Regions from separate parts of the Rhizobium sp. SRI_017 genome, predicted to be linked through region 1. Evidence: predicted binding sites of a transcription regulator. Region 1 holds the regulator's gene; each other region holds the start of a gene.
What was found. The regulator LexA, encoded in region 1, represses DNA repair genes until DNA is damaged. The targets are predictions, from matches to a motif close to TGTTCNNNNTGTGTTCNG.

Region 2: AC2YI2_RS04020 (2'-5' RNA ligase family protein) is a predicted target of LexA. The motif match lies at 2,348-2,365, and genes of this name have one in related genera.
Region 3: AC2YI2_RS04820 (ImuA family protein) is a predicted target of LexA. The motif match lies at 5,070-5,087, and genes of this name have one in related genera.
Region 4: parE (DNA topoisomerase IV subunit B) is a predicted target of LexA. The motif match lies at 4,015-4,032, and genes of this name have one in related genera.

Annotation. Positions count from the first base shown of each region.
Region 1 is NZ_JBYCZP010000004.1:230,500-237,964, reverse strand. Features, by position in the region: gene AC2YI2_RS11340 (flavin-nucleotide-binding protein) at 1-321, opposite strand, end outside; gene AC2YI2_RS11335 (glutathione S-transferase family protein) at 330-935, opposite strand; gene AC2YI2_RS11330 (LysR family transcriptional regulator) at 1,039-1,956, shown strand; gene AC2YI2_RS11325 (hypothetical protein) at 1,971-2,303, opposite strand; gene lexA (transcriptional repressor LexA) at 2,685-3,401, shown strand; gene gmd (GDP-mannose 4,6-dehydratase) at 3,690-4,763, shown strand; gene fcl (GDP-L-fucose synthase) at 4,768-5,700, shown strand; gene AC2YI2_RS11305 (acyltransferase family protein) at 5,738-6,916, shown strand; gene AC2YI2_RS11300 (BMP family ABC transporter substrate-binding protein) at 6,980-7,465, opposite strand, start outside.
Region 2 is NZ_JBYCZP010000001.1:795,975-803,439, reverse strand. Features, by position in the region: gene AC2YI2_RS04040 (MFS transporter) at 1-480, opposite strand, end outside; gene AC2YI2_RS04035 (Lrp/AsnC family transcriptional regulator) at 529-1,089, shown strand; gene AC2YI2_RS04030 (methylated-DNA--[protein]-cysteine S-methyltransferase) at 1,167-1,682, opposite strand; gene AC2YI2_RS04025 (methylated-DNA--[protein]-cysteine S-methyltransferase) at 1,692-2,255, opposite strand; gene AC2YI2_RS04020 (2'-5' RNA ligase family protein) at 2,425-3,051, shown strand; gene AC2YI2_RS04015 (GGDEF domain-containing protein) at 3,092-4,300, opposite strand; gene AC2YI2_RS04010 (arsenate reductase) at 4,467-4,820, shown strand; gene ybaK (Cys-tRNA(Pro) deacylase) at 4,823-5,296, shown strand; gene grpE (nucleotide exchange factor GrpE) at 5,301-5,921, opposite strand; gene hrcA (heat-inducible transcriptional repressor HrcA) at 6,053-7,099, opposite strand; gene rph (ribonuclease PH) at 7,263-7,465, shown strand, end outside.
Region 3 is NZ_JBYCZP010000002.1:9,416-16,880, reverse strand. Features, by position in the region: gene AC2YI2_RS04850 (sugar ABC transporter permease) at 1-189, shown strand, start outside; gene AC2YI2_RS04845 (ATP-binding cassette domain-containing protein) at 204-1,004, shown strand; gene AC2YI2_RS04840 (hypothetical protein) at 1,362-1,586, shown strand; gene fba (class II fructose-bisphosphate aldolase) at 1,759-2,823, shown strand; gene AC2YI2_RS04830 (low temperature requirement protein A) at 2,886-4,166, opposite strand; gene AC2YI2_RS04825 (class II aldolase/adducin family protein) at 4,268-4,921, opposite strand; gene AC2YI2_RS04820 (ImuA family protein) at 5,098-5,856, shown strand; gene AC2YI2_RS04815 (Y-family DNA polymerase) at 5,777-7,291, shown strand; gene AC2YI2_RS04810 (error-prone DNA polymerase) at 7,288-7,465, shown strand, end outside.
Region 4 is NZ_JBYCZP010000003.1:470,725-478,189, forward strand. Features, by position in the region: gene AC2YI2_RS10030 (transglutaminase-like cysteine peptidase) at 58-657, opposite strand; gene AC2YI2_RS10035 (PilZ domain-containing protein) at 1,192-1,806, opposite strand; gene parE (DNA topoisomerase IV subunit B) at 1,912-3,948, opposite strand; gene AC2YI2_RS10045 (alpha/beta hydrolase family protein) at 4,091-4,969, shown strand; gene AC2YI2_RS10050 (hypothetical protein) at 4,973-5,707, opposite strand; gene AC2YI2_RS10055 (caspase family protein) at 5,718-7,247, opposite strand; gene tpiA (triose-phosphate isomerase) at 7,447-7,465, shown strand, end outside.

The DNA.
Region 1 (7,465 bases):
GCCCAGCAGCGCAGCGGAGGCACCGTCTTCCAGACCCGCATCTGCAGGATCATGCTCATCCCGAGACAGATCGAGATGCAAATGATGTTCATCCTCGGCATGCAGGAAGCCGGGATAGCCGGTGCGAAGCGTAGCCCAGGCGTCGCCTCGCCCATCGACGCTGCCAAACACGGCCATCGGCAGCAGTGGATAGAATTCGCGATGCTGCTGGATGAGGTGGTCCCGGATGGTCTTGCTGCCAATCTCCGCCATACGCTCGGCGACACCCACCGAGCGTTGCAGCGCGACTTCACCGGCATGCCAAGGTGCGTGTTCTGACATGGCGCACCTCAGGCGGCACGATTTGCGTGCGGGAATTCGACGAAGCCCGGAAGCGCCTCGATATATCCCAGCCAGCGATGGATATGGGCGTAGTCGGTGAGCTCGACATTGCCCTCCGGCGCACGCGCCACGTAGCTGTAGAGCGCGATGTCGGCGATCGTCGGCGTCTCGCCACAGATGTAGGGGTGCGCTGCGAGCTGGTGGTCGATGAGGCGCAGGATGGCATGGGCGCGCGGGATGACTTCGTCGGGCCTGTAGGGCGCCTTGAAGACGGTGATCAATCGAGCCTGTGCCGGGCCATGGGCAAGCTGGCCGGCGGCGACCGACAGCCAACGCTGGACGGCGGCTGCACCCAGGGCATCGTCCGGAAGCCAGTCAGTTCTGCCGAACTTCTTGGCGAGATAAACGAGAATGGCATTTGCGTCCGAGATGATCGCGCCATCGTCATCGAGCACCGGCACTTGCCCAAAGGCATTGAGTTCGAGGAACTCCGGGCGCTTGTGCGCGCCGGCGGCGAGATTGACTTCAATCTCTTCGTAGTCGGCACCGACCAGAGACAGGAACAGCCTGACACGATGCGAATGGCCAGACAGGCGGAAAGAATAGAGCTTCATGATCAATCTCCAGATTACATACCGAATATGGGCGATGTTCTGGAATTGATAATCCTCATAGAATGCTCTAGATTATTGCTGAATTGGCAATAATGGGCATTCGATGAATCGGCTCGAGGCTATGCGCATCTTCGGTGAGGTCGCCGATCGCAGCGGCTTCGCCGGCGCGGCGCGAAAGCTCAATCTCTCGCCCTCTGTGGTCACGCGCGCGGTCGCGGGGCTCGAGCGCGACATCGGAGCGAAGCTCCTGGTCCGGACGACGCGATCGGTCAAGCTGACACATGCCGGCGAACGCTATCTCGCGGATTGTCGCCGCATCCTGTCCGAAATCGCCGAAGCCGAAGCCAATGCTGCAGGCAGTTTTGCAGCGCCGGCGGGAGCACTCACGATCACCGCGCCGGTATTGTTCGGCCGGCTTTATGTTCTTCCGATCCTTCTCGATTTCCTCGACAAATATCCTGCGATGCAGGTCCGTTTCTTGTTGCTTGACCGGGTCACGCATCTTGTCGAGGAAGGTATCAATGTCGCGGTTCGCATTGCGCATCTGCCGTCGTCTGCGCTGACCACCCAGCGGGTCGGCGCGATCCGGCAGGTCGTCTGCGGATCGCCCGCCTATTTTGACCGTGCGGGCATTCCGCACGTACCCGACGAGCTCGCGCAGCATCGACTTATCGGGCGCGATGGCATTTTCGGCGGATCCGAATGGCGATTTGGTCGGGACGACTCGATCCGCGTTGCGATTTCCACGCGCTTCATCTGCAACACCAACGATGCTGTGATCGAGGCGGTGCTGAGCGGCTGGGGCATCTCCCGCTTCCAGTCCTATCAGGTCGCCGAACCGATCGCTGCCGGCCAGCTTGTTCCGGTGCTCACGGACTACGAGCGCGAGCCGGTGCCCATCCATATTGTCCATGCAGAGGGACGCGAGAGTTCGGCACGGCTTCGCGCCTTCGTCGATTTCGCGGCGCGACGGTTGCGTGCCGATCCACGGCTGCAGATCGCATCCGATGGACGGAGATAGTCACTGGCGGGGATTTATGCGGCTGCGCCGTCGGCCGAGACCCATTGGCCTTTGCGGCGCGATTTCACGTCGTAGCAGGCCTTGTCGGCCGCCGACACCAGTTTGGAGACGGATTGCGCCGCGCCAGTGATCGACTTGACGTCGACGCTGGCGCCAATTCCATAATTCTTGCCACTGAAGACAGGATCGAGAGCCGCGACCGCCTTGGTGATCCTGTCACAGATGCGATCGGCAAGTCTCGCGTTGGCACGCGGTCCGCCCGCTGGATGCGGGCGACCAAGCCAGGGACCTGCGATAAGCTCGACATCGTGCCGGCATATGTCGATCCTTGAGGCGGTTCCGCCCATTGTTTCACCTCAGCGACGGGGATGATGAGGCGCTGCCAACGCCCTGACAGGCGGCAAGGGTGCGGACATTTTCACCTTCGCGGCAACGGACTGGATTTCACGCTCGCGAAGTCTGGCAAGAATGCGCGCTTGTCGGCTTTGTCGGCGGTGACATCCTTCTCATCGGCATCAAGCCGACTGAGATAGACGCGAGCGACTTCACCGCCATCTGACAGGTCTAAAACCGAACTACGGGGCGCGCGAGCGCCGCGTAGTTCGGCGTGCGAAATATTCTTATTGATCCATGCAGATATAAGCAAATTTTAAACCCTTGCAGAACATACATGGAACATATAGTGTTTGTTCCAGATTTGTTTCACCGATTCTGCCCGGGGATAGACGATGCTCACCAGAAAACAGCAGGAATTGCTTCTCTTCATTCACGAGCGGATGAAGGAGTCGGGAATTCCGCCATCTTTCGACGAGATGAAGGATGCGCTCGATCTCGCGTCCAAGTCCGGCATCCATCGGTTGATTACTGCCCTGGAGGAGCGCGGCTTCATCCGGCGCCTGCCAAACCGGGCGCGTGCGCTCGAGGTCATCAAGCTGCCCGAGGCCTATTCGCCGAGCGTGAAGCCCACCAAGGGTTTTTCACCCAGCGTCATCGAGGGTTCGCTCGGCAAGACGCCTGCCCCGGCATCACCCCGACCGTCAGCCAACGATGATGCCGATGGTTCAGTGTCGATCCCCGTCATGGGGCGGATTGCCGCCGGTGTGCCGATTTCAGCAATTCAGAATACCACGCACGACATTGCCGTGCCTGCGGGCATGATCGGCGCAGGCGATCATTATGCGCTCGAGGTCAGGGGTGACTCGATGATCGAGGCCGGCATTCTCGACGGTGATACGGTCATCATCCGCAATGGCAACATTGCGAGCCCAGGTGACATCGTGGTGGCACTCGTCGACGACGAGGAAGCGACGCTCAAGCGGTTCCGCCGCAAGGGCGCTTCGATCGCCCTCGAAGCCGCGAACCCTGCCTATGAGACACGCATCTTCGGCCCCGATCGTGTCAAGATCCAGGGTAAGCTTGTCGGGCTGATCCGCCGCTACCACTGATAACGCAAGCGCGTCGACGGAACATTTCTGAAGCCCGTGCGTTCAGGCAGCGTACGGGCTTTCGTCTGTCTGCAAGACAGGACGATTGCAGTGTTTAGCGACCTTCGGTATGGAAGGCCGCAGGGGCAGAAATTTCAAGGTCTTCGAGCTTTCGCCGGTGCGGTTCCGGTTTCCGGATCGCCTCTTTGCCGTGCGACCGGGTTCTGACATTTTGCCGCCCCAATCGGCCACTAGCGCCAAGGCCAACGGGTGAGACATCCCACGGATTGCGTTCAACAGGAGACGTCATTGAGCACTGAGAAGAGAAAAGTTGCGCTCGTCACGGGCATTACCGGCCAGGATGGCGCCTATCTCGCCGAACTTCTTCTCGAAAAGGGCTATATCGTCCACGGCATCAAGCGCCGCTCCTCCTCGTTCAACACGAGCCGCATCGAGAGCATCTACCAGGATCCGCATGTCGAGAACCAGCGATTCATCCTGCACTACGGCGACATGACCGACTCGACCAACCTGATCCGCATCGTGCAGGAAGCGCAGCCGGACGAGATCTATAACCTTGCGGCGCAGAGCCATGTGCGCGTGTCTTTCGAGACGCCGGAATACACGGCAAATGCAGATGGCATCGGCACGCTGCGCCTGCTGGAAGCGATCCGCATTCTCAAGATGGAAGAGAAGACCCGCTTCTATCAGGCCTCGACCTCCGAGCTCTATGGCCTCGTGCAGGAAGTCCCCCAGCGCGAGACGACGCCATTCTATCCGCGTTCGCCCTACGCCGCGGCAAAACTCTATTCCTACTGGATCACGGTCAATTACCGCGAAGCCTATGGCATGCATGCCTCAAACGGCATCCTGTTCAACCATGAGAGCCCGCTGCGCGGCGAGACCTTCGTCACCCGCAAGATCACCCGCGCCGCCGCCGCCATCCGCCTCGGCAAGCAGGAAAAGCTCTATGTCGGCAATATCGACGCCAAGCGCGACTGGGGCCATGCCCGCGAATATGTCCGCGGCATGTGGCTTATGCTGCAGCAGGACAAGCCGGACGATTACGTGCTCGCGACCGGCGAGACCACGGAAGTGCGCCAGTTCATCAACTGGGCTTTCGAAGATGTCGGCATCAATCTCGAATGGCGCGGCCAGGGCGTCGAGGAGAAAGGCTACGACCAGCTTTCCGGCAAGATCGTGGTCGAGATCGATCCCCGCTATTTCCGCCCGACCGAAGTCGAACTCCTGATCGGCGACCCGTCCAAGGCTCACCAGCAGCTTGGCTGGAAGCACGAGACCTCGGTGCGCGACCTCTGCCGCGAGATGGTCAATGAAGACCTCAAGGTCATGCAGACCGCCACGGTGATGAAGGAAGCCTGAGCCGATGTATTCGCTAACAGGAAAGCGGGTCTGGGTGGCCGGCCATCGCGGCATGGTGGGGTCCGCCATCGTCCGGCGGCTGGCCAGCGAAGGCTGCGAGGTGCTGACCGCCTCTCGCCAGGATGCCGACCTGCGGAACCAGGCCGAAACCACTGCCTGGATCGAGAAGACCAGGCCGGATGCGGTGTTCTTGGCAGCCGCCAAGGTCGGCGGCATTCTCGCCAACGACACCTATCCGGCGGACTTCCTCTATGACAACCTGATGATCGAGGCCAACATCATCAACGGCGCCCACAGGGTGGGTGTCGAGAAGCTGATGTTCCTCGGCTCGTCCTGCATCTACCCGAAGTTCGCACCACAGCCGATCACCGAAGACGCTCTGCTGACCGGACTGCTGGAACCGACCAACGAATGGTATGCCATCGCCAAGATCGCCGGCATCAAGCTCTGTGATGCCTTTCGCAAGCAGCATGGTTCGGATTACATCTCCGGCATGCCGACCAATCTCTATGGCCCCGGCGATAATTTCGACCTCAATTCCTCGCATGTCATGCCGGCCCTGATCCGCAAGGCGCATGAGGCGAAGCTGTCCGGCGCACCCTCGATCACCATCTGGGGAACCGGCACGCCGCGCCGTGAATTTCTCCACGTTGATGATTGCGCCGATGCCTGCGTGCACCTGATGAAGAACCATTCGGCGCCAGGCCATGTGAACATCGGCTCGGGCGAGGACGTGACCATACTTGAGCTGACGCAGATGGTCTGTGACGCCGTGGGCTACAGGGGCACGATCGAGCACGATCTGACCAAGCCTGACGGCACACCACGTAAGCTTATGAGCGCCGACAAGTTGCGGGGCATGGGCTGGAAGCCCTCGATCGAGCTCAAGGACGGGATCAGTGCGGTCTACCGCTGGTTCCTCGACAACAAGGCCTGAACCGCGCAAGCGAGCCGGCCTTACGACTGGAGAGTTCATGGCCGAGAGCAGGCACCAACTGGCATTTCTCGACGGGCTGCGTGGCATCGCCTCCCTTTGGGTCGTGGTTGGTCACGCCATGTTCCTCACCGGCTACAAATTGATGATCCTTGCCGAGCCCGACATGGCCGTCGAGCTCTTCATCATCATCTCCGGCTTCCTGATGACCTATCATTACCAGGCACGGGAGACCCGCGAGCCCTGGATGGCGCCCGACACCTGGAAGACCTTCTGGGTCAGGCGCTTCTTTCGCATAGCGCCGCTCTACTATGCCTGCCTCGCCGTCGCCCTGTATTTCGGACCAGAGCTCTGGCAGGCGCGCCTCGATGCCGCCTCGATCATGCCCGGTGGCGTCGAGGAACAGGCGCGCTATGCCGACCGCTATCTCGACCAGTCGCTGACGAATATTCTGATGCATGTCAGCTTCGTCTTCGGCGCGACCTGGACGCATAATTTCCGCACCGCCCTGCCCGACTGGTCGATCGGGCTCGAGATGCAGTATTATCTCGTCCTGCCTTTTCTGATGATCGCCGTGCTCAAGCTGGGCCGCGTTGCCGGCATGGCGCTGCTGGTCGGGGTGATGGCACTCGTCGGGACTTGGCTGGACCGCAGCGGCTTCGTCATCGGCGCCTATTCGATGCTACCGATGAAGTTCCACCTCTTTGCCGCCGGCATGCTGATGGCGATGACGCTGAAGGCCGATGCGAAGTGGAGATGGCTGCTGATCCTGGGCGCGATTGCCGTGATCTTCGTGCCGCTCGGCGGCGGTCGCTCGGCAATGCATCGCGCCATCAAGATCGGCATCGTGCTCGGCTTCCTGGCGCTGCTCTACAAGGACCGCCTGCCGGGCCTGCTGCAAGGGCCTGTCAGCGTTCTGGATAAGGTGTTCTCCAATCCGTTCAGCCGCTGGATCGGCGATGTCTCCTATGGCGTCTACCTGATCCACCTACTGGTCATGCTGCCGGTCTGCGGTTGGCTGGCGCTGAGCTTCCCTGATATGACGCCTCTGCCCCGCTTTGTCTCAGCGCTGGCCCTGACCTGCGTGCTGACTTACGGTTCCGCATGGCTCTGCTATCGCCTCATCGAGGAGCCGGGCATAGCGCTGGGTCGCCGAATTGCGTCCCGATTCCAAAAGCCCAAGGCCGATGCGGCGTTGCCCGAGAAGAATCCTGCCTGACGCAATGCCAATGAAAAACCCCGCCATCGCTAACGGGGTTCTCTGTTTGTAGGGTTGATCGCCTTACTTCGGCAGGTCGCCTTCGACGCCTTCGACATAGAAGCCGAGGCCGAGCAGCGTGCCGTCGTCGGCGCTCTCGCCGTCCTTAAGCCAAGGCGTGCCGTCCTGTTTGTTGATCGGACCGGTGAAGGGCTTGAGCGTACCGGCTTCGATCGCGGCCTGGGTTTCCTCGGCCATCTTCTTCACGTCGTCTGGCATGTTGGTGTACGGCGCCATCTGCAGGATGCCGTCCTTGAGGCCGTCCCAGCTCGATTGCGACTTCCAGCTGCCATCGAGTGCGGCCTGGACGCGCTTGATGTAATACGGGCCCCAGGTGTCCTTGATCGCCGTCAGCTGCGCCGTCGGACCGGCCTTGATCATGTCGGAGGCCTGGCCGAAAGCCTTGATGCCGCGCTCTTCGGCGATCTGCATCGGGCCGGTCGAGTCGGTGTGCTGGGTGATGATGTCGACGCCCTGGTCGATCGCTGCCTTGGCGGCGTCGGCTTCCTT
Region 2 (7,465 bases), on a different contig from region 1:
ACCGGCCACCATGCTCAGCGTCCAGCCGGTCAGCACGACGCCGATCGTCTCGCTCTCGCGTCCGGGCGGCGCAACCACCGCGGCCAGCGTGTAGATCGCGGGCAGCGCAATGCCGGCCGCAATGCCGACAAGAAGCTGGGCCGTGACCAGTATCGAAAGTGCCGGTGCCAGAGCACTGGCGCCAAGCCCTGCGGTGAAGATGAGCAGCGCGGCTGCCAGCATGCGGCGCGCGCCGTGGCGGTCGATCAGACGCCCGAGAAAGATCGCACTCGCCGCCGTGCCGAGGCCGAAGGCTGCCGATGCCGTCATCACGGCGGGCACGTCTGTGCCGAGGCTCTGGGCCACTTCCGGCGCGATCGGACCGAGCGCCAGCGAGTTCGAACCGATCACGCCTATGCACGCCGTCAGCACGAAGGCGAAGGGCGGGATGCGTGTCCGGCCTACGGTCTGGTGGGAAATGGATTGATCAGAGTTCGTCATTAGCGCATAATTGCAGAATGAAATTCGGCAACAAGAGGAAATGTCGATATGGATCAAAATACAGATGACATTCGGCGGCGGCGGGTGCCGGAGCGCGAAATCGACGCGATGGACCGAAAGATATTAGGTGTTCTCGTCGAGGATGCCTTGATCAGCTACGCCGACCTCGGTGATCGTGTCGGCCTTTCGCCGCCAGCGGCGCATGAGCGGGTCAAGCGGCTGAAGCGTTCCGGCGTGATCCGGAGCGTGTCGGCGATGATCGATCCCGTAGCGGTAGGCAAGACCCTGCTCGCCTTCGTCCATGTCGACACGACCGGCTGGGGCAAGACGCAGGCGCTGCTGGCGATCGAGGAGCATCCCGAGGTCGAGGAGATCCATTCGGTGGCCGGCGACACCTGCATGCTGCTCAAGGTGCGTACCGACAGCACGCATTCGCTTGAAGGCCTGTTGGCGCGCCTCTACGACACGCCCGGCGTCAAGGCGACGCGGAGCTATGTTGTGCTCTCCACCTATATCGAACGGCCGGTGCAGCCGGGCATCACCAGCGACTGGCCGCCGATCGTGAAGCCTGATGACGACGACAGCATATTCGCCGGCAATCGACGTTGATGATACTTGGCGGCCCGGCGCAGCCTTTACGGCAAAGAGCAACCCGGTCGGTCGAGATCGTCGATCTAAGCGGCGCGTCAGACGTTCGTCCACCGCCGCTCGTGCGAGAGCAGCCAGCGCTTACGCTCGATCCCGCCGCCATAGCCGGTCAGGGCGCCATTGCTGCCGACGAGGCGATGACACGGCACGACAAGGCTGATCGGGTTCAGCGCATTGGCCGCTCCCACGGCACGGGCCGCATTCGGCCGTCCAAGTAGGGCTGCCATCTGCCCGTAGGTCCTGACCTCGCCAGGCGGGATTCTGCGAAGCGCGCCCCACGCCTGCCGCTGGAAATCCGTGCCGCCGCCATCGACGGCAAGTGCATCGATGGCATGGATATCACCATCGAAATAGGTGCGGATGGTAGCCACGATCTCATGCAGGTCGTCCACTGCTTCGAGCCTGATATCGGCGCCGTATCGCGCCCGCAGCATCGGCATCAGCCGATGCTCGACGTCGCCGAATTCCATGGCAAGCAGCCTGGCGCCATCGGCCACGATGTGGATCGGACCGATGGCATGATCTTGCTCGATCGTTTGGAAATGCAGCAGCACCAGCGCAGCCTAAAACGCCAGCGACTGCTGTACCGGCTTTGGCGGCGTGACGTCCACGCCTTCCATTTCCAGCATGCGGCGCTTGGTGTCCGAGCCGCCGGGGGCCGAGAAGCCGCCGATCTTCTTGCCTGCGGCTAGCACGCGGTGGCACGGCACGATCAGGGGGATCGGGTTGTTGGCCATGGCCTGGCCGACGTCGCGTGCAGCCTCCGGCCCGGCACCGAGCTGCTTGGCCACCGCCCCATAGGTCGTCGCTTCGCCCCAACCCAGCCGGCGAACCGCATCATAGACCTTGGCGAAGAACGCATCCTGCGGCCCGAGATCGAGGCGGACATGCGAGAAGTCGATCTCTTCCCCTGCAAAATAGCGCCGGGCGTCGGCAATCGTATTCTGCACGTCGGCCGGCGGCTCCGCGCGCGTGATCTCGGGCATGCGGCGCAGCATCGAGCGCTCCGCGCTGGCCTCGCTCGATGTCGGCAGGGTGAAACGGACGATGCCCGCCTCGTTCCATGCGATGCCGCACCAGCCGGCGGCGGTCTCGAAAATCTGGTAATTTCGGTTCGACCGGCTCATGGCTCGAATCCTTCCGTTCGTTCCCCCTCAAGATCGTGCTTGGCGCGCTGACCTTCAACCCGATTCTTGGGAAAGGCATCTCGTCAGAATAATGTTCCTGTTTTGTTCTTGACGCAATCGAAAATCTGGATAGCTTGACGGAACACCGTCCAGAAGAGGGAGCGCTCGCATGTCCAATGATCAAATAGGTTTCGATCTCGGCAGCCCGGCAAAACCGCAGGCGTCACGCAAATGGGCTGACCGTTCCGGTGGCGAAGATCTCTTCATCGCCGCCCGGCCGGACCGTACCACTGCGGCGGCTGCCCAAGCCATTGCGCGCGACTACCGTGACCTCTATCGCATCGACCGCCAGCCCCTGTCCGACCGGCGCCTCTACATCAGCCTGATTGGCCTGGACCATGCTCCGGTCCTCGAGCAGAGCCTGATCTACGATGCCAGGGCGGCGATTTATGGCGTGTGTTTCGAGCCGTTCGAAATCAAGTTCGATAGTGTCGTGAGTCTGCGGAGCCGCTCAAGTCGTCCCATCGCGCTTGCCGCGACCGAACCCAATCCAGCGCTTCGTTCCGTGGTTTTGGGTTTGGCCGACAGGCTCGACGGGCTGGGCGCCTTGCCGCACGGGTTTCAGGAGGACTTCCTCGTCCACATGACGCTGATCCATTACGACAAGCCGGTCATGCCCGAGCATCTGTCGAGGCCGATCAACTGGACGGTCGATCGACTTTGGCTCGTCCGAAGCCTGGTGGGGCAGGGGAGCCATGAATTCCTGTGGCCGCAGGAAAAGCTGCCTGACGCTTAGAGCTCTCGATGCGCGTGGCGGATACCGCGAAGGGAGACGTTCACGTTCCGTCGCCCGCCCGCCGTGCCTCATCCTTCAGGACCTGCTGAATATCGACGATGGCGCTGCCGGGCTCGTAGTTGCCGCCGTCCCAGACCACCTTGTTCCGGCCTGCGGCCTTGGCGTCATAGAGTGCCCGGTCGGCGCGCTTGATGGCCGGCTTCGCCGACTCTTCGTCGTCGGCGACGGCGGCGACACCGAAGCTCGCGGTGATCTGCCGGTCGATATTGATGTGGCGCCAGTCCCGCGCGGCGAAGCGGCCCCGCAGCGTTTGGGCCAGGATGCCGGCTTCGGCGAGGCTGGCATGCGGCAGAAACGCTACGAATTCCTCGCCGCCGAAACGGGCCGAAATCGTTTGGATCGGCAAGCCGTGCCGCAGGGCCTGGGCAAGCGCCTGGATGACGCGGTCGCCGGTTGCGTGACCGAACTGGTCGTTGACCTGCTTGAAATGGTCGATGTCGCAGGTCACCACAGCGCCGGCGACCTTTCCGCCCTGGCTGAGATCGGCGACCGCCCGGTCGAAACCGCGGCGATTGAGCAGGCCTGTCAGCGGATCGCGCTCGGCCGCATCGCGCAACTGCCGGATCACGCGATCGGCAAGTGCTGCGGCAATCGAGAGCACATAGACGAGGCCGATCAGCGTCGTGGTGATCTGCATCGCCTGGGCGTAGGAGGACTGGGTGAATTCTTCCAGCCGATCCGTCGAATTGGCAAAATAGACGAAGGCGAGGACGCGGACCAGCGTATCGATCACCACCACGCTGCCGGTCATGACGACCGCGCGGTCGGCGGGCGTGCGGGCATGGTGCATCACCCGCACCAGCGCAAAGCCAAGCAGGCATGAGGTGGCGATGTCGTTGAGAAGCAGTTCGAGATGCAGGCTCTCGAGCTTCAGCACGACATAGAAATTCATGATCAGATAGATGGCTGCAAAGGCCACCCGCTCGCGCCGATAGAGCGGGAACGAAAAATGCGTGAGGAACGCTTCGGCATGGAAAAGGAAGCCGGCGACGAAGAAGAAGTCGCTCATGAGCGCGGCGAGATGCACCGGCAAAGGCGTGGCCGGAGTCGCGAAGCCCGCCGCACAAAATGCGAAGCCCACGCCCCAGGCGAAGGCAGCCGGCACGTTGAAGCGCGAAATCATCAGGAGGGCGGCGGCGCAAATGGCCATGGTGGCCGGCAGCAGCAGCGCAAGGGCAGTCGAAGCCATAATAGGTCCTATGGCCGCGCAGATGGAGGCGGCGCCGGGCAAGGTAGGCGGGGATGCTTAACAATCACTAAATCCAGGCCCTGACACGGCAATGCGATAGTGCCGGATCAGCGCTTTTCCAGCCGCCCGATTGTGCTATGGACGGGCAGGCGCATGAGGCATGGCAATGACGGCGAAGATCTACGGTATCAGGAACTGCGACACGATGAAAAAGGCCTTCGACTGGCTGAAGGCGAACGATGTCACCTACGATTTCCACGACTATCGCGCCGAAGGGATCGATGCCGCCGTCGTCCGGGATTGGTGCAACCGCGTGGGCTGGGAAAAGGTGCTCAACAAGGCGAGTACCACCTTCAAGGAACTGCCCGATGCCGACAAGGCGGACCTCGACGAAGAACGGGCGATCACCCTGATGACCCGCGAGCCGACCATGATCAAGCGCCCGGTCCTGGTCCTGGGCGACACAGTAATGAACGGCTTCAAGCCGGCGGTATATGCAGAGATCTTCCAGAAGAGCTGACCATGTCCAAATCCACGCGCGCCACCCTGGCGCTCGCCGCCGCTGGTGCGAAATTCGATGTCATCGCCTATGACTATGATCCCGATGCCGACCGCATCGGCATGCAGGCGGCCGAGTCGCTCGGCGTATCGCCGTCGATCGTGCTGAAGACCCTGATGGCCGAGGTCGATGGCAAGCCGGTTTGCGTCGTGCTTCCGTCCGACAGGGAGGTGAGCATGAAAAAGCTCGCCGCTGCCTTCAAGGGCAAGTCGGCCAACATGATGAAGCCGCCGATGGCGGAAAAAGTGACTGGATATGTCGTGGGCGGCATTTCGCCCTTCGGCCAGAAGAAGTCGGTGCCCACCGTGTTCGAGATCGAAGCCATGGCGCACGATCTCGTTTACATGAATGGTGGGCAGCGTGGGCTGCAGGTCAGGCTCGCGCCCGCCGATGCGGTTGCCGCGGCGAAGGCTATCACCGCGGCGATCGTCGCTTGACGGTCTAGCTGGCGCTCTCGGCGGTGCTCGGAGCGTCGGTCTTGGGACCACCCTTGGACACGCCGACCATGGCGGGCCGGAGCACGCGGTCGCCGATCACATAGCCGTCCTGCACCACCTGGATGACGGTGTTGTTCGGCAGGTCGGTATTGGGCACTTCGAACATCGCCTGGTGGAAGTGAGGATCAAACTTCTGGCCGGCTGGCTCGATCTTCTTGACGCCGTGGCGCTCCAGCGCCGAAAGCATGGAACGTTCCGTCATTTCCACCCCCTCGACCAGTGCCATCAGGCCGATCTCGGCGGCAGCGCGCGCTTCGGCCGGCACCGCATCCAGTGCGCGACGAAGATTGTCGGATACCGAAAGCATGTCACGGGCAAAGCCTGCTGCCGCATAGGTCTTGGCGTCCTTGATCTCGCGCTCGGTGCGGCGGCGGAGATTGTCCATCTCGGCGGCGAGCCTGAGATACTTGTCCTTGAGGTCGGCATGTTCGACCTTGAGTATCTCAAAGGGATCAAACGCGGCCTCCGCCTCGGGCGCGGCAACAGGCGTTTCGACAGCGGCCTGCTCGGCTGCCATGGCGTCCTTCACTTCCGTCTCGTAGGCGTTCTTGTTGTCGTCCGTCATCACGGTCTCCGCAACTCATAATCTTCCAGGGATTTGGTGCGGATATCGAGGTTTGGAGCGAAAAAATCAAGGCTTGTCGCGAAGAAACACGCTTCCGCAGGGCAGGGCGCGCATTTCAGGTGCCGTGAAGGTCACCCGGAAAACTTCGACATCAGCTGCGCGGTGTAATCCACCATCGGCACGACGCGCGAATAATTCAGCCGGGTCGGACCGATCACGCCGACGGCGCCGATGATCCGGTTTTCGGCATTGCGGTAGGGTGCCACGATCAGCGACGAGCCGGACATGGAAAAAAGCGTATTCTCCGAGCCGATGAAGATCCTGACGCCCTGGCCGCCTTCCGCAAGGCTGAGGATGTCGGAGAGCGACTCCTTCTTTTCGAGATCGTCGAACAGCAGGCGCAGCCGCTCGATATCTTCGGTGCCCTCGACGCCCTCGAGCAGATTGGCGCGACCGCGAACGATGAGTTGGGCCGAGCGGCCGTCGCCGGCGTCACCCGACCACATGGCGAGGCCGCGCTCGACGAGGTCGCTGGAGAGCTGATCGAGTTCAGCACGGATCGTATCGGTGAGCTTGTCGATCCGGGTGCGGGCCTCGGCAAGCGACAGACCTGACAGATGGGCATTGAGGAAGTTCGCGGCCGCCGTGAGTTGCGATGATGTGATGCCGACCGGCAGCGAGATGATGCGGTTCTCGACTTCATCCAGGCCGCCGACCAGCACGGCAAGCGCCTTTTCCGGCGAGAGCCTGATGAACTCGACATGCTTGACCAGCGTGTCGCTCTTGGCAGTGATGACGAGGCCCGCGCCGCGCGAGACGGAGGACAGCATCTGGCTCGCCTCGTTCCACGCACTTTCGACCGGCATATTGCGGTTGCTGGGCCTCAGCTGCCGTTCGATGTCCAGCCGTTCCTTCTCCGAGAGATCGCCGACCTGCATGAAGGCGTCGACGAAGAACCTGAGGCCGAGCTGTGTCGGCAGCCGCCCGGCGGATGTATGCGGCGAATAGATGAGCCCGAGCTCCTCGAGGTCGCTCATTACATTGCGAATGGAGGCAGGTGACAGCGACATGGGCAGCAGCCGCGACAGCGAGCGTGATCCGAGCGGCTCGCCGCTTGCGAGATAGCTGTCGACGATCCGCCGGAAAATCTCACCAGACCGTTCGTCGAGACCCTTCATACGCGTTACCCACTGATGCATATCTTGGAATATAGGGGTTTGCGGCGCCTTCGCAAAGGAAAATGCTAGCTCCGGCACACGGGAACGCTTGCGGCAACAGAACCGGTTCCATTTCGGTGAGAAAGTCTCTAAGACGCTCGCATATTCATGAAGGAGTTCGAGCATGCGGCCATCGGGGCGGAAGACAGATCAAATGCGCAAGGTGAGCTTCGAGCGGGGCTTCTCCAAGCATGCCGAGGGCTCCTGTCTCGTCCGTTTCGGCGATACCCACGTGCTTTGCACCGCAAGCGTCGAGGAAAAGCCGCCAGCATGGCTGCGCAACTCCGGCAAGGGTTGGGTGACGGCCGAATATGGCATGCTGCCGCG
Region 3 (7,465 bases), on a different contig from region 1:
GGCGGCACGTCGCTGGCCGGTGGTTCGGGCACGATCTACGGTGCCATGATCGGTGCACTGATCATGCAGTCGCTCTATTCGGGCATGGTGCTGATCGGCTTCGATGCGGCCATCCAGGCCATGGTCGTTGGCGCGGTCCTCGTGCTGGCCGTCTATATCGACACTGTCTACCGCAAGCACGCCAAGTAAGGGAGGGCGAAAAAATGGACGCAGTTGCGAAGTACCAGAAGCCCTCCGGCACCCCGCTCGTCGAGATGAAGGACATCTCGATCGCCTTCGGCGGCATCAAGGCGGTCGATCATGCGTCGATCGACCTCTTTCCTGGCGAAGTCGTGGCCCTTCTCGGCCATAACGGTGCGGGCAAGTCGACGTTGATCAAGGTGCTCTCCGGCGCCTACCAGCGCGACCACGGCGATATCTTCATCAATGGCGATACTGTGGAGATCAACAATCCCCGCCAGGCCAAACGCCACGGCATCGAGACGATCTACCAGACGCTCGGTCTGGCCGACAATGTCGATGCCGCCGCCAACCTTTTCCTCGGCCGCGAGATCCTCACAAAATGGGGCACGCTCGATGACGTCGCGATGGAAGCGGAGGCCCGCAAGGTCATGGGCCGCCTCAATCCGAACTTCCGCCGCTTCAAGGAGCCGGTGAAGGCCCTCTCGGGCGGTCAGCGCCAGTCGGTCGCCATCGCCCGCGCGATCCTGTTCAACGCCCGCATACTGATCATGGACGAGCCCACGGCGGCACTCGGCCCTCAGGAAACGGCACAGGTCGGCGAACTCATCAAGCAGCTCAAGAAGGATGGCATCGGCATCTTCCTGATCAGCCACGACATCCACGACGTCTTCGACCTCGCCGACCGCGTGTCTGTCATGAAGAACGGCAAGGTCGTCGGCCATGCCCGCACCCAGGACGTGACCAAGGATGAAGTGCTCGGCATGATCATCCTTGGCAAGGTGCCACCGGGCGCCGAGCCTGGTCCCGGCGCGATGGTCTGAACGTTCAATCCGGCAGCAAATCGAGGGCGGCCCTTGTGCCGCCCTTTTTCACTCATTGGCCGAATCGGTCGAATACAAGGGCGCATTTTCCCGCCGAAGCCGCCTCAAGTGCAGCGGCAGGTGCGCACGCTCGTCGGTATTTGCTCATGGATTTCAAGGTTTCACATTGAAGTGAATGATTCGAGGTTGCCTTGTGGGCTGATGCGCTCATTCTGGTTTCCGGAGGACGCCGGACATGAGGATGCGGCAAGGTGGGAGGCAAACCGATGCTTCGCTAAAATGCGGACTATCGGGCGAAAGCTTTCTTAGAAGGTTTCATGCAATCTCCAGGCGGTATCGCGGGCTCTGGAGAGACGGATGATCTTTGTGACAGCATTGGCGACGGGTTTGTTTACAGCGATGCAGCGCTCCGCATTCGCCGTCATCGCCGTTGCTTTCATGATCGGACTCGTCTTCCTGACGGCGTTCCTGATCTCCAGCGCCAGCATTTTGGGCCTGATACTATCTATCGTCGGCTTCAATGCCGGCCTTGCGACTTTCGGCCTGGGCCTGTTCCTGACGTCGGGCGGATCAACCCACTGAGACCGTCTGACAGCGGCACCCTGCGCTTTTCGCATGCCGCCGTAATTGATTTTCGCATTTGCAAAATAACTGAATATTCGGCTGCGGCATTGACCGGGCCCGTGGTTCCGGCAATATCGCACCCGCCAAACCTGCTGTCCAAGGCAGGAACGAAGAAGGGAAGGAGCTCGCGATGGCGCGTATCACATTGAGGCAATTGCTCGATCACGCCGCGGAACACAGCTATGGCGTTCCAGCATTCAATATCAACAACATGGAACAGGGCCTCTCCATCATGGAGGCCGCTGCGGCGACCAATTCGCCCGTCATTCTTCAGGCCAGCCGCGGTGCGCGCTCCTATGCCAATGACATCGTGCTCGCCAAGCTGATCGATGCGCTGGTCGAGCTTCATCCCGAGATCCCGGTCTGCATGCATCTCGATCACGGCAATAACGAAGCGACCTGCACCACCGCGATGCAGCATGGCTTCACGTCGGTCATGATGGATGGCTCGCTCAAGGAAGACGGCAAGACGCCCGCCGACTACGCCTATAATGCCGGTATCACCCGCCGCGTTACCGACATGGCCCATTGGGGCGGCGTGTCGGTCGAAGGCGAGATCGGCGTTCTCGGCTCGCTCGAGTCGGGCGAAGGCGAGCAGGAAGACGGCCACGGCGCCGAGGGCGTGCTGAGCCATGACCAGCTTCTCACCGACCCCGAACAAGCCGCCCAGTTCGTGCGCGACACCCAGGTCGATGCGCTCGCCGTCGCCATGGGCACCAGCCACGGCGCCTACAAGTTCTCCCGCAAGCCCGACGGTGCGGTGCTGGCGATGAATGTCATCGAGGAAATCCACCGTCGTCTGCCCGACACACATCTGGTGATGCACGGCTCGTCCTCGGTTCCTGTCGAGTTGCAGGAGATCATCAACAAATATGGCGGCCAGATGAAGCCGACCTGGGGCGTGCCGGTCGAGGAAATCCAGCGCGGCATCAAGCACGGCGTGCGCAAGATCAACATCGACACCGACAACCGCATGGCGATGACCGGCGCGATCCGCAAGGTGCTGACCGAGAACCCTTCGGAATTCGACCCGCGCAAATATCTTGCGCCCGCCATGGCCGCGATGAAGAAGCTCTGCATCGAACGCTTCGAAGCCTTCGGCACGGCCGGCAATGCCGACAAGATCAAGGTGATCTCACTCTCGGAAATGGCCAAGCGCTACAAGTCCGGCAGCCTGGCGCCGAAGATCGCCTGATTACGGCGCGACTGAGCGAAAACGTTCAACGCGGCCTCGCAAGGGCCGCGTTTTTCTTTGCCTCAACGCACAGTCCCGCTCTTCTCGATATCGCGCTCCAGCGCTTCGGCCTGATGCCGATGACCGAGAACTTCATAGCCGATCACGGTGACGATCGGTGCGAACATCAGGATGATGAGCGCATAGGTGAGGTTGAGCCCGGCCGCCGCCGCGGCAATGGAGGCCGCGATCACAACCAGCGTGGCGGCGATGAGCCAGGCGTGAAAGCGGTCACGCTCCCCGACGAGATAGGTATAGAGCGCATAGATCGCCGTGAGATAGACGAGTACCGGCACGGCGACAGTGAGCAAAGTCGCCACCGGTCCGATATGCGCCTTGTGATCGATATAATAAGCCGCGACATGCAGCCCCGCCCCGGTTGCCACGATCGCCGCGAAGATGATCATGTGGCTATAGCCCCAGACGAATGAACGTTCGCGGTGCATATGCAGCACATGGGCGCTCGGCATGATGTAATAGACCCACCACATGGCGAAGGTCAGCCCCGTGCCTGATATGCAGATCAGTGCCGCATCCACGGTCCAGCCCTGGCCATCCACGGCGGCCGACAGGCTCGCCACCGTGCCGACCACGCCCTCGCCCAAGGCGATGATCGCGAGCAGGCCATAGCGCTCGACGATGTGATGGGCATGCCATGGCGTACCGCCGAACCGCCTCTCGGCGATATAGGGACCGGTCATTTCCACGACGACCAGGACCGCCGACATGAGGAATGTCACCAGCAGCGAGAAGTCGATGAAGATCAGGACGACCCAGCCGAGTTGCGCGATGGTGACCGCGACAACATAGGCCATGCAGGCGCTCCGTCGCGCCGGATCCTGTTTCGCGGCCCTCAGCCATTGGAAGATCAGCGCTACCCGCATGATGACATAGCCGAGCACCATGATGCCGTTGTCGAACTGCTGACCTTGTTCGATCGAGGCGAACATCCGCGGCAGTCCGATGGCCAGCACGATGACGCCGATCATCTGCACCATGGTGACCGTTCGAAAAATCCAGTCGTCGGTGTCATAGGCCGAGGCGAACCAGGAGAAATTGATCCAGGCCCAGCATATGGCGAAGCAGGCGAAGCCGAAGCCGACCAGTGCGGTGAAATAATGCGCCTCGGCCAGGGCATGGGCGAATTGCGAGGCGGCAAGTCCGAAGGCGATGACGAAGGTCAGATCGAAGAGCAATTCCAGCGGGGTTGCCGTACGGTGCTCCTCATGCGGATCACGGCCGCCCATGGCGGTGGCGTGATGATGGAGCTCTTCCGGCGTCGGCGGCTTCGGGGTGGACGACATTCTATTCCCTCTCTTGTCAGGGGCGAGAGTAGTAAGCCGCAAATGCGACGGTCAATATACCGGTCGCAAGGCCGGCCCTTATCCCACAGGCTAGGTCCAGCCTATTTCTTGCCTTGATGGCCGTAGCTGCCGAAGCTCTCGACGACACCAGCGATCTCGTCGTCGGGCAGGATCACCGGTCCGCCTATCAGCAGCGTGTGGTAATATTGCTTGGCGATGGTCTCGAGCTCGATCGCCGCCCACATCGCCTTGGGAAGGCTGGAGCCGGTCGCCAGCATGCCGTGATTGGCCATCAGGCAGGCGCTGCGCCCGTCGAGTGCCTTGAGAACGTTGATCGAAAGCGCCTTGGTGCCATAGCGTGCATAGTTGCAGACCCGGACATTGTTGCCGCCGAACGCCGCGATCATGTAGTGGCAGGCCGGGATCGGCTTGCGCGCCATGGCGAGGATCGTGGCATAGGTCGAATGGGTATGGACGATCGAACCGACCTCCGGCCGCGCGCGCATGATGTCGAGATGGAAGCGCCATTCGACCGAAGGCTTCTTCGGCCCCTCCCAGGCGCCGTCCGTACTGTCGACGGCGAGAGAGGCGATCATCTCGGGCTCCATCTCGTCATAGGGAATGGCGCTCGGCGTGATCAGCATCCGGTCGCCATGGCGCACGCTGATATTGCCGGCCGTGCCCTGGTTCAGCCCCGTCGCATTCATCTGGCGGCAATGGTCGATGATCGACCGGCGGATGTCCAATTCACTCATGGGGGTCCTCAATATCGGAGTCGTTTCAACACCATAGGACAATCACACCGGATCCGGCACGCGCAAATTCCGACTCTCCGCACGATTCCAACAAGTTACCGAAATGATTCTGCTTTTGCCGCCAGGATCGGAAGACTCCGCTTGTCAATGTTCTCTTTTTGTTCTAGTTTTTTCGAATGTCCATTCCTCTTGATCCAGCGGCGTTGCGTCTCGTGCGGGTGACCGAAAAGGCCCCGTCCGATCTCACATTCGACGGGTTGCGAAAAGCCATTACCCCTGCCCCACTGATCGAAGTGATGCCAACGGCCTATGGCGACCACGTCTCGGCGCTGGGCTTCGCGCTTGCCTGGGCGCTGATGGCATCCGAAGGCGGGCTGATCTTCTGGGCGGCGCCGGAAGAGGATTTCTTCGAGGACGGGCTGCCCAATGCCGAGGGGCTTGCCCAATTCGGCATGCCGCTCGAACGGCTCCTGCTCGTCCGCGCCCAATCGCAGAAGGATGCGCTCTGGGCCACCGAGCAGGCACTCTCGACCCCCGGCATCTTCGCACTCTGTGCGATCACGCCGTCGAAGAAGGGATTGAGCCTCACCGATACCAGGCGGCTCTTGCTGATGGCCGAGCATTACCGCACGCGATGTCTGCTGCTTCGGCTCGATGCCGCTGGATCGAGTGCCGCCCGCGCCCGCTGGCGGGTCAGCGCCGCACCCAGCCCGGGCGAGGAGGATGAACTCGGGCCGCCTGCCTTCTCCGTCCATCTCGCCCGCAATCGCGCCGGTCCCCACGGTCTCTCGTTCAATCTTCGCTGGAGCGTTCACGATCATGCTTTCCACCTCCTGGAAGACCGGATCACGCTTGATGTCCCGCTGGTTGGCCCTGTGGCTGCCGAGGCTCCCCTCAGATCGGCTGATCCGCTCCGGTCAGGTCTCGCCCGGTGACAAGCCGCTGATCGTCTATGCCAAGACGGGCAATGCCTACACAATCACCTCGCTCGATCGCCGGGCCTCTGCGCTGGGCCTCCGGGTCGGCATGCCGGTCGCCGATGCGCGTGCGGTGCAGCCGCATCTCGTGGCGGTCGAGGCCGACGAGGAAGCCGATGGCATGCTGCTCGACCGGATCGCCAGCTGGTGCGACCGCTATTCCCCCATCGTCGTCAAGGATCCGCCGCATGGGCTGTTCATCGACCTGACCGGCTGTTCACATCTCTTCGGCGGCGATGGCGCAGTGCTCTCGGATATCGAGAAGCGATTGACGAAGCAGGGCTTCATCAGCCGATCGGCCATCGCGCCGACACCGGGCGCCGCCTGGGCCATGGCGCGCGCCGGCCGCGCCCGCCTCGCCGACGAGGACACACTGGGCGATATTCTCTCCCCGCTCCCCGTCACAGCCCTTCGGCTCGAGGACAGCGCGATCACGCTGATGAAACGGCTTGGACTCGAAACCATCGGCCAGATCATGAATGGGCCGCGCAAACCCTTCACCGCCCGCGCCGGCAGGCATGCCATGATGCGTCTCGACCAGGCCTTCGGCCGGACGCGAGAGGCGCTGACACCACACCGCCCGCCGCCCGAGCAATTCGCGCTTCGCCGGCTGGTCGAGCCTATAACAAGCATGGAAGCGGTCATGACCGTGGCGGAGAGCCTGACCGAAGAGCTCTGCAGCCGCCTCCGACAGGATGGCAAAGGCGCGCTGATTTTCCGCCTCCATCTCTTCGGCGTCGACAACCGGACGCGCGCGGTCGAGCTCGGCCTCAGCAGGGCCGAAAGCGATCCCGGCATCGTGCTCCGCCTGCTCGGCGAACGCATCGGCCTGACGCCCCAGGCGCTGGACGCCGAATTCGGCTTCGACGCGATCCGCCTCGACGCCCACGAGATCCTGCCCGTCATCCTCCGCCCGATCGATCTTGCACCCGTCTCCATCCGCGACCGGGAGGCCGAGGCACGGCTGGTCGACCGCCTGGCCATCCGTCTCGGTGACCAGAGCATCGGCCGCCCCTCGGTCCGCCTCGTCCATGCCCCGGAGCGCACCAACCGCTGGACCAAGCTGCCGGTGGCCGCCAATGCACCGCCCCTCGCCGAAGACGGCGTGGTCCGGCGCCCTCTCACCTTGTTCCGCAAGGCCCAGCCGGTCACCGCCATCTCCCCCATGCCGGATGGCCCGCCCAAACGCTTCACCTGGCGGCGCATTGCCCACGATGTCATCCGTGCCGAAGGCCCCGAGCGCATCGCCCCCAACTGGCTGCGTGCGCCTGATGACCGGACGCGGGATTACTATCGCGTCGAGGACAAGGATGGCCGCCGCTTCTGGCTCTACAGCGAAGGCCCGCGCGACGGCATGACGCCGCAATGGTACCTGCATGGCATCTTCCCATGAGTGGCTTCGTCGAACTCTGCACCACGACCAACTTCTCGTTCCTGCGGGCGGGATCGCATCCGGAGGAGTTCGTCGAGCAGGCTTGGGCGCTCGGCTATACCGGCATCGGCATCGCCGACCGCAACACGGTCGCCGGCGTGGTGCGAGCCTATGCCAAATCGAGGGAGATGCATG
Region 4 (7,465 bases), on a different contig from region 1:
GGGGCTCAGCCGGGGACGGGATTGCGGGGATAGGCCGAGCCCGCAGGGAACTTTGACTTAGTCGACGCTACCGACGACCGGCGTACGATCGTCTTCGATCTTCACCCACTGGGCAGCATTCTTCGACGACTGGCGCTTGAGGAATGTGTATTCGGTATCCGACCAAAGCAGGACCTTGTTGCGCATATTGTCCAACACGAAGTCGCCTCGATCGGTGCGGACGACCAGGACGGCATGGCCGTCGCCATTCGGCTGCAAGACGACGGTGATCAACAAATCTGACGGCGAGAATCCTCGCTGGACCAACATCTTCTGCTTGAGAAGCACATAGTCCTCGCAGTCACCGACGGTGGTGGGCATCACCCAGCGCTCTTCGACACCATAGATTTCCTGGTCGGTCAGCGGCTCGATCGTGCTGTTGGCGGTATAGTTCACCTTGAGCAGTGTCTTCCACCTGGTTTCCGTGAGCTGGATCGGACCATCGTCGCTTATCGCTCCGCAGCTCCTGGGATTGGACTTGCAGTATTCATAGTGGCCGATCGGCGGATTGGTCTTGCCTAGGGTCAGCATGTTGGCCGGTGTTGCCGCGAGCGCTGCGGTCTGTGCAGCGGCAAAAAACGTGGCCGTCAGTAGTCCCGTCAGGTAAGTCTTTGTCATTGGTTGTTTCCCCGTTGTGAGGAAACAATGGCACACAGTTTTTTATGTGCGCCAAAAATGGATAGTACAAATAAGTATTGTTTTGAGTACTATAAGAATAAATCTTGAGGTTTATTTGATTATATATTTATTACACTTTTCGATCAATTGGACTTTGTTTTTATTCAAATTTTAGCAGCCGGGAATGCCGGACCGGGTGTGGCTCCGCGGCCTCATTTCCAGTTGATTGAAATCATTATGAAATCCGTGGAGACGATCGCGGGTGGTGAAGGTGAAAGCGTGGCGCCGGCAGTGCCGATCAAGCCTGCGGCGTCGCCCCGACGAGGTCCTGGACCTATGAAAAAGCTCGACGATGCCGCCTGACAGACGTCAGATCGGATGCGCGTCGGTGCAGTTCAAGGCGAAAATGAGGCCTGAAATGGTGCGAACTACGGCAAGTTATGATGAACGGAGTATTGCCGGTACGGTCTGTCAACGGCCTGGAGACAAAAAAGCCGGCGCAAGGCCGGCTCTTCGTTCGATAATGAGGCTGCTTCACATCAGAAGCTGCAGGCCTTCTTTCGACAGGACGTTGGCAAACTCGATTGCAACGCCTTCCTGGAAGTGACGGACGACACGGCCGCGCATATTGCCCAGGCGAACGGGGGTACCGAGCGCGGGACGGACATCGATCTCGACGGCGGCGCCGGACATGGAGAGGTCGATGATCTTGCAGGGATAGGCGCGGCCATCGTCGAGATTGAGTTCGGAGCGAGCGTTGCGCGGCGCGATGCGCTCGTGGCGGCGATCTTCCGGCAGATTGAATTTGTGCTTGTTGGACAGCCAGGTCAGCTGTGCGGAAAGCTTCTCGCGCTTGCGGTCGGTGACGTGCAGCTTGCAGACGAAGCCGTGGTCGACATGGCGGACAACCGTGCATTCCAGCCGGCCGATATGATCGACATAGGCAACCACACGCTCGCCGAGGGGCGGGAAGGCGGTGCACTGGAACGCAACGTCGGCGGGCGACATGTCGACTGCCTTGCAATCGTATTCGATCTGGCTCGTGAGAAGCATCAGCCTGCCACTGAGGTTGACCGTCACGCGTTGCGTGGCGCCATCGTTGACCTGGGTGCGAGATGACGTCGATGCTGCACTGGAAAAGGCCGACATTATAGAAGAATCCAATTCTGCTTGTGCCGAAAAGGATAGACTCTCTGGGTTAACGCGGGGTTTATTTCTGGCGCCAGAGGGCCTCCAACGGGGCCCACAGGACTGTCAGATATCGAGATTCTCAACGAATACCGCCCGCTCCTGAATAAAGCGGAAGCGAGCCTCGGGTTTGGTGCCCATAAGGCCATCGACGGCTTCGCGCGTTCCCTCGAAATCCACCTCGTCAATGTCGACGCGGAGCAGCGTCCGGCTGCCAGGATCCATCGTGGTTTCCTTGAGCTGCTGCGTCGACATTTCGCCCAGGCCCTTGAAACGGCCGATCTCGACCTTGCGGCCCTTGAACTCCGATTCCATCAGTTCCGCCCGGTGCGCATCATCGCGGGCATAGAGCGTCTTGGCGCCCTGACTGATGCGATAGAGCGGCGGGACTGCCAGAAACAGGTGGCCCTTGCGCACCATCTCGGGCATCTCCTGATAGAAGAAGGTAATGAGCAGCGAGGCAATATGTGCGCCGTCGACATCGGCGTCGGTCATGATGACCACGCGCTCGTAGCGCAGGTCTTCCTCGCGATATTTGGAGCGCGTGCCGCAACCCAGCGCCTGAATCAGGTCCGAGATCTGCTGGTTGGCGCCGAGTTTCTCGCGGCCGGCCGAGGCGACGTTGAGGATCTTTCCGCGCAGTGGCAAAATCGCCTGATTGGAGCGGTTGCGCGCCTGTTTCGCTGTGCCACCGGCCGAGTCACCTTCGACGATGAAGAGTTCGGCGCCGTCGGCCGAGTTCTGCGAACAGTCAGCGAGCTTGCCCGGTAGACGTAGCTTGCGAACCGCCGACTTGCGGTTGACTTCCTTTTCCTTACGCCGACGCATGCGCTCTTCTGAGCGTTCGATTACCCATTCGAGCAGCTTGCTGGCTTCGTTGGGATTGTCGGCGAGGTAGTGGTCGAAGGGGTCGCGGAGGACGTTTTCGACAATGCGCTGCGCTTCGGCGCTTGCCAGCCTGTCCTTGGTCTGGCCGACAAATTCGGGTTCGCGGATGAAAACAGACATCATGCCCGCTGCGGAGATCATCACATCATCAGTGGTGATGTTGGCGGCGCGCTTATTGCCGGTCAGATCGGCATAGGCCTTGAGACCCTTGGTCAGCGCGATGCGGAAACCGGCCTCATGCGTGCCACCTTCGGGTGTCGGAATCGTGTTGCAGTACGAATGCAGCATCATGTCGCCGCCGTACCAGGTCACGGCCCATTCGACCGAACCATGGCCGCCACGTTCCGTCTTGCCGGCGAAGATCTCGCGGGTGACAGTGAATTCCTTGCCGATCTGCGCCGCGAGGTAATCCTTGAGGCCGCCGGGGAAATGGAAGACGGCTTTTTCAGGCGTCTCTGTGCCTTCGACCAGTGACGGATCGCAGCTCCAACGAATTTCGACGCCGCCGAACAGATAGGCTTTCGACCGCGACATGCGGAAGATGCGGCCCGGGTCAAATTTGGCATGAGCGCCAAAGATCTGCGGATCGGGATGGAAGCGCGTGCGTGTGCCGCGGCGATTGTGGACGTCGCCCAGTTCTTCGAGCGGACCTTGCGGCACGCCGCGCGAGAAGCGCTGGCGGTAGAGGCGCTTGTTGCGGGCAACTTCCACTTCGACAAAATCCGAAAGCGCGTTGACGACAGATACGCCGACGCCGTGCAGGCCTCCCGATGTCTCATACGCCTTGCCGTCGAACTTGCCGCCGGCATGGAGCTTGGTCATGATGACTTCGAGCGTCGACTTTCCGGGCACCTGGGGATGGTTTTCGACCGGAATGCCGCGGCCGTTGTCGGTCACGGTGAGAAAACCCTCGGCATCGAGGCTGACTTCAATGAAGTCGGCATAGCCGGCGACCGCTTCGTCCATCGAGTTGTCGATGACCTCGGCGAAAAGGTGGTGCAGCGCCTTTTCATCAGTGCCGCCGATATACATGCCCGGCCGCATGCGGACCGGCTCGAGGCCTTCCAGCACACGGATCGAGGACGCGCCATAGTCATCGCCAGCCTTGGCGGGCGGTGATGGAACAGGTGCCACAGCCGGGGCGGGCGTCGCCGCCTTGGGCTCCGGCTTGGGTTTCTCGGGCATGTCATCGAAAAGATTCAGTGCTTGGCTCATATGTACATTGGCGTCTTTTTGAGTGCCGCGAATCGCGGAGAGTTACCATTGTTAGCGCTATAATACGCGAACATATAGAGAATGGCGTGTGCGGCGCTGGCGTGGCAAGATGCCAGAGCGCTCAAGCAAGCCCGGAGGTATGATGTCCACAGAACGTTTCGCGTATCGGCTTGTCGCTACGATCCTCATGGCCATCGTAATGACCGCGCCCGGCGCTATGGCCACCGAAATAGGCGGTTTCAAGGACGATCTGTTTGCCTATCCCGGGATTCTGGAAGAGGCCGACAATGGCGCCTTCCTCAAGATCGACTACGACAAGATGCGCGACATCCACAAGCGCGACGACGATCCCGAGCGGCGCGTGAAGGGCAAATATGTCTCCACAGGCGTCCGCTGGTATCAGAATTTCGAGACGATCGAGACCGGTGGCCGGTCTGTTGATGTCTTCGAGGTCGGAAAGCTGAAGAACGCCCGGTTTGCCGTGATTTTTGTGCATGGCCGGGGCGGGGACCGCAAGCTCGGCGCCAATGATTATTCCTTCGGGGGCAATTTCAACCGGCTCAAGAACCTGGCCTACAAGAACAACGGGGTCTATTTCGCACCGTCGGCCCGAGATTTCGGTGACCGGGGGGCGGCGGATGTCGAAGCGCTGATCGGATATGTCAAAGCGTCGGCTCCGCAGGCGAAAATCGTTTTGACCTGTGCCTCCATGGGCAGCTTCATTTGCTGGAAGATCACGGAGAGCGCGCAAATATCGAGCATGCTGTCAGGCATGATGATATTTGGCGGCCCGGCCAATCCCGATTTCCTCAAGAGCCCTGCGCATGCGGCGAAGTTGCCGATGTTCTTCAGCCACGGCTCCGACGACACCGTCTACCCCTGGGCCAATCAGTACGGGCTCTACAGGACGCTGATCGCGAAGGGTTACCCGACGCGGTTCGTGCTCTTCAACACGGGTTCGCACGGCACGCCAATCCGCATGACGGACTGGCGCCTGACGTTGAACTGGATCCTCAACTGACAATCAGCCCGAACGCAGCAGAGTCTTGGTCGAATCCACCGCTGCCGAAATCTGCTGGTAGTGCGCGTAGCGGCGCTCGGAATTCTCAGCCGACCGCAGCAGCTGGGTTGCGGCTTCCTCGACCACGGCATTGGCTTTCGCCATTGCGTTGGGCAGGGCAGCGCGCTTGACCGCGCGATAGGTCCTGCGAGTCCTGAAACGGGGATTGGCGCTGCGCGGAACTTCGAGACGGGGCGCTGAGCGGTCCTCATATGTCGACACGATGCTGGCCAACTGGCGGCTGGCGCGGCGCAGGATCCGCTTGGCGTCGCGATTTTCCGGCCTGTCCGCCATGCGGGCGATGGTCATGTCGATGCCCTGCCGCAAGCAATCGATCCGATAGACCTCGTCGTACTTGCGGCATTCGCGGCGGATCGACTGCAGATCCCGAACGATACGATCGGTGTCGAGTCGCTCGTTCTGTGTCATGCGCTCCGGGTGATTGAGGCCAGACGGACCGTTGCGGTCGGGCCGACCGCCATTATTACCGCCGTCGTTCCCGCCATCGGTGCCGCCGTCCGTATCGGGGTCACCGGGATCGACGGACTGGATTTTCAGGAGCAGGCTCGAAATCGCCGCATCATCGAGCGCGACACGGGGGGCCGGAATGCCGGCATAGACCGGTGTGACGCCTGAGAAGGCCAAGCTTGCGGCCAGTATGACCCTCGGTATGATCGTCGCGTCCATTTGCCCCAGCATTCCTATCTCCTCATTGCACCGTTTCACCAAAGGCGACACGCATGCTGCGCTGCGTACCCTTGCCTATGGCACCGTCGATCTTGCCCGCATAAAGTTTGTTCTTGGCAAGTTCCGCCTGCAGCGCCTTGCGTGTCGCCGGCTTGAATTGATTGGGGTTGGTCTCGAGCTGATCGAGCACATCCTTCACACCCGTGCGGAGCGCAGCATAGAGATAGCGGCCGGCATCGTCGGGTGTCTTGCCCTCGACCGCACCGTCATCGATCAGCGCAGCGACATTGTACATGGCCTGTGGATGGCGCAGGTCGGCGGCCTTGAGGAAGAGCTCGACGGCCTTCTTCTTGTCCTGCTTTTGGCCGACGGCACCCTGATAGTAGAGGAAGCCGAGGTCGTTGATTGCGTCGGCAAAGCCGAGCTCGGCAGCCTTCTGATAGAGCGATACCGCCTTGGTCACGTCCTGGTTGGTGCCGATGCCCTTCTCATAGAGCTTGGCCAGTTCGAACATCGCTTCCGGATCGCCCTTGTCGGCTGCCTCGGTGAACATCGCGAAAGCGCGTTCCGGCTTGAAGCGCGCCTTGTCATTGGCCGAAAGCGACATATAGCCCAGGCCGAGCATGGCGCGCACATTGCCGTCGCTCGCAAGCGAGGCGAGCTGCAGTTCCTGGTCAGGTGCGAGCGAACCCCAGGCCGTCTTGCGGTCGGTCAGGGAGGCGACATTCTGGTCGGTGCCCGCAAGGAAGAAGGGTACGCCCGATAACGAGCCGTAGAAATGCGGTTCTTGCTTGTTCTTCGTATCGCGGAGCACGGCGTCGCGGACCTGGCGGAACATCATGCCGATCTCGACATTGCGGGCCGGCAGCTGCTCGATGAGCGCCTTGGCAAAGGGGCTATGGATGCCGCCTTCACCATCGAGCGCGGCTTCGCCGTCTTTTGCGGCGTAGACGACGAGTGTGCCCTTGTCGACGGAGGGTTCGGCAAGGCCCTGCTTGAGAAGCGAGCGGGTTTCAACCGAGTCGAAATCTTCCGTACCAGCCTTGGCGACTTCCTGAACCGGCCAATCGGCGAAGGGATTGTTGCGGCAGGAATCGAGGATCACGATCCGGAGTTTGCGTGAATTCTCCACCGCAGTGAGAAGCTGCTTGAGGGTGATAGCCTGGGCGCCCACATCGGACGGCTTGATGATCTTCACGTCGACGGGAATGAGGAAGTTCTGGCCGTTCAACTCGACGCCGTGACCCGCATAATAGATGAGGGCGATGTCCGATGTCTCCGACTTGAAGGAGAAGGTCGAGACGGTCTTTATAAGGTCCTTGAGCGGCAGGTCGATCGCGCGATCGACCTCGAAGCCCAGACCTTCGAGCTTTTCGGCAATCGCTGTTGCGTCATTGACGGTATTGGCAAGTGTCGGGATCGTCTTGTACTGCGACATGCCGATGACCAGAGCGACACGGTTCGCCGCTTCGGCGCCACAGGCAGTCAGCGCCAGCATCACGATCGCAAGGAGCGTGATCATTCTGTGGTCGTTGCGTTTCGTAACGGACATTCCTGATGCCTCTTACCCGCCTGACAGAATAGCCCAGTCTGCGGATTTCTTGAAGTCGCCGAGTTTGTGACGCGCCGACCGCGCTCTTTATTCTGGCCTGCAATTGTTGCGCCACCGCGTCACGGCCAATTTCGCTTGCGGATTTTCGGCTCCATCTGTTAGGTCGCTGTCGAAACATTTCCGGACTTGGGGGAGAGACATGACGACACCTGGGATCA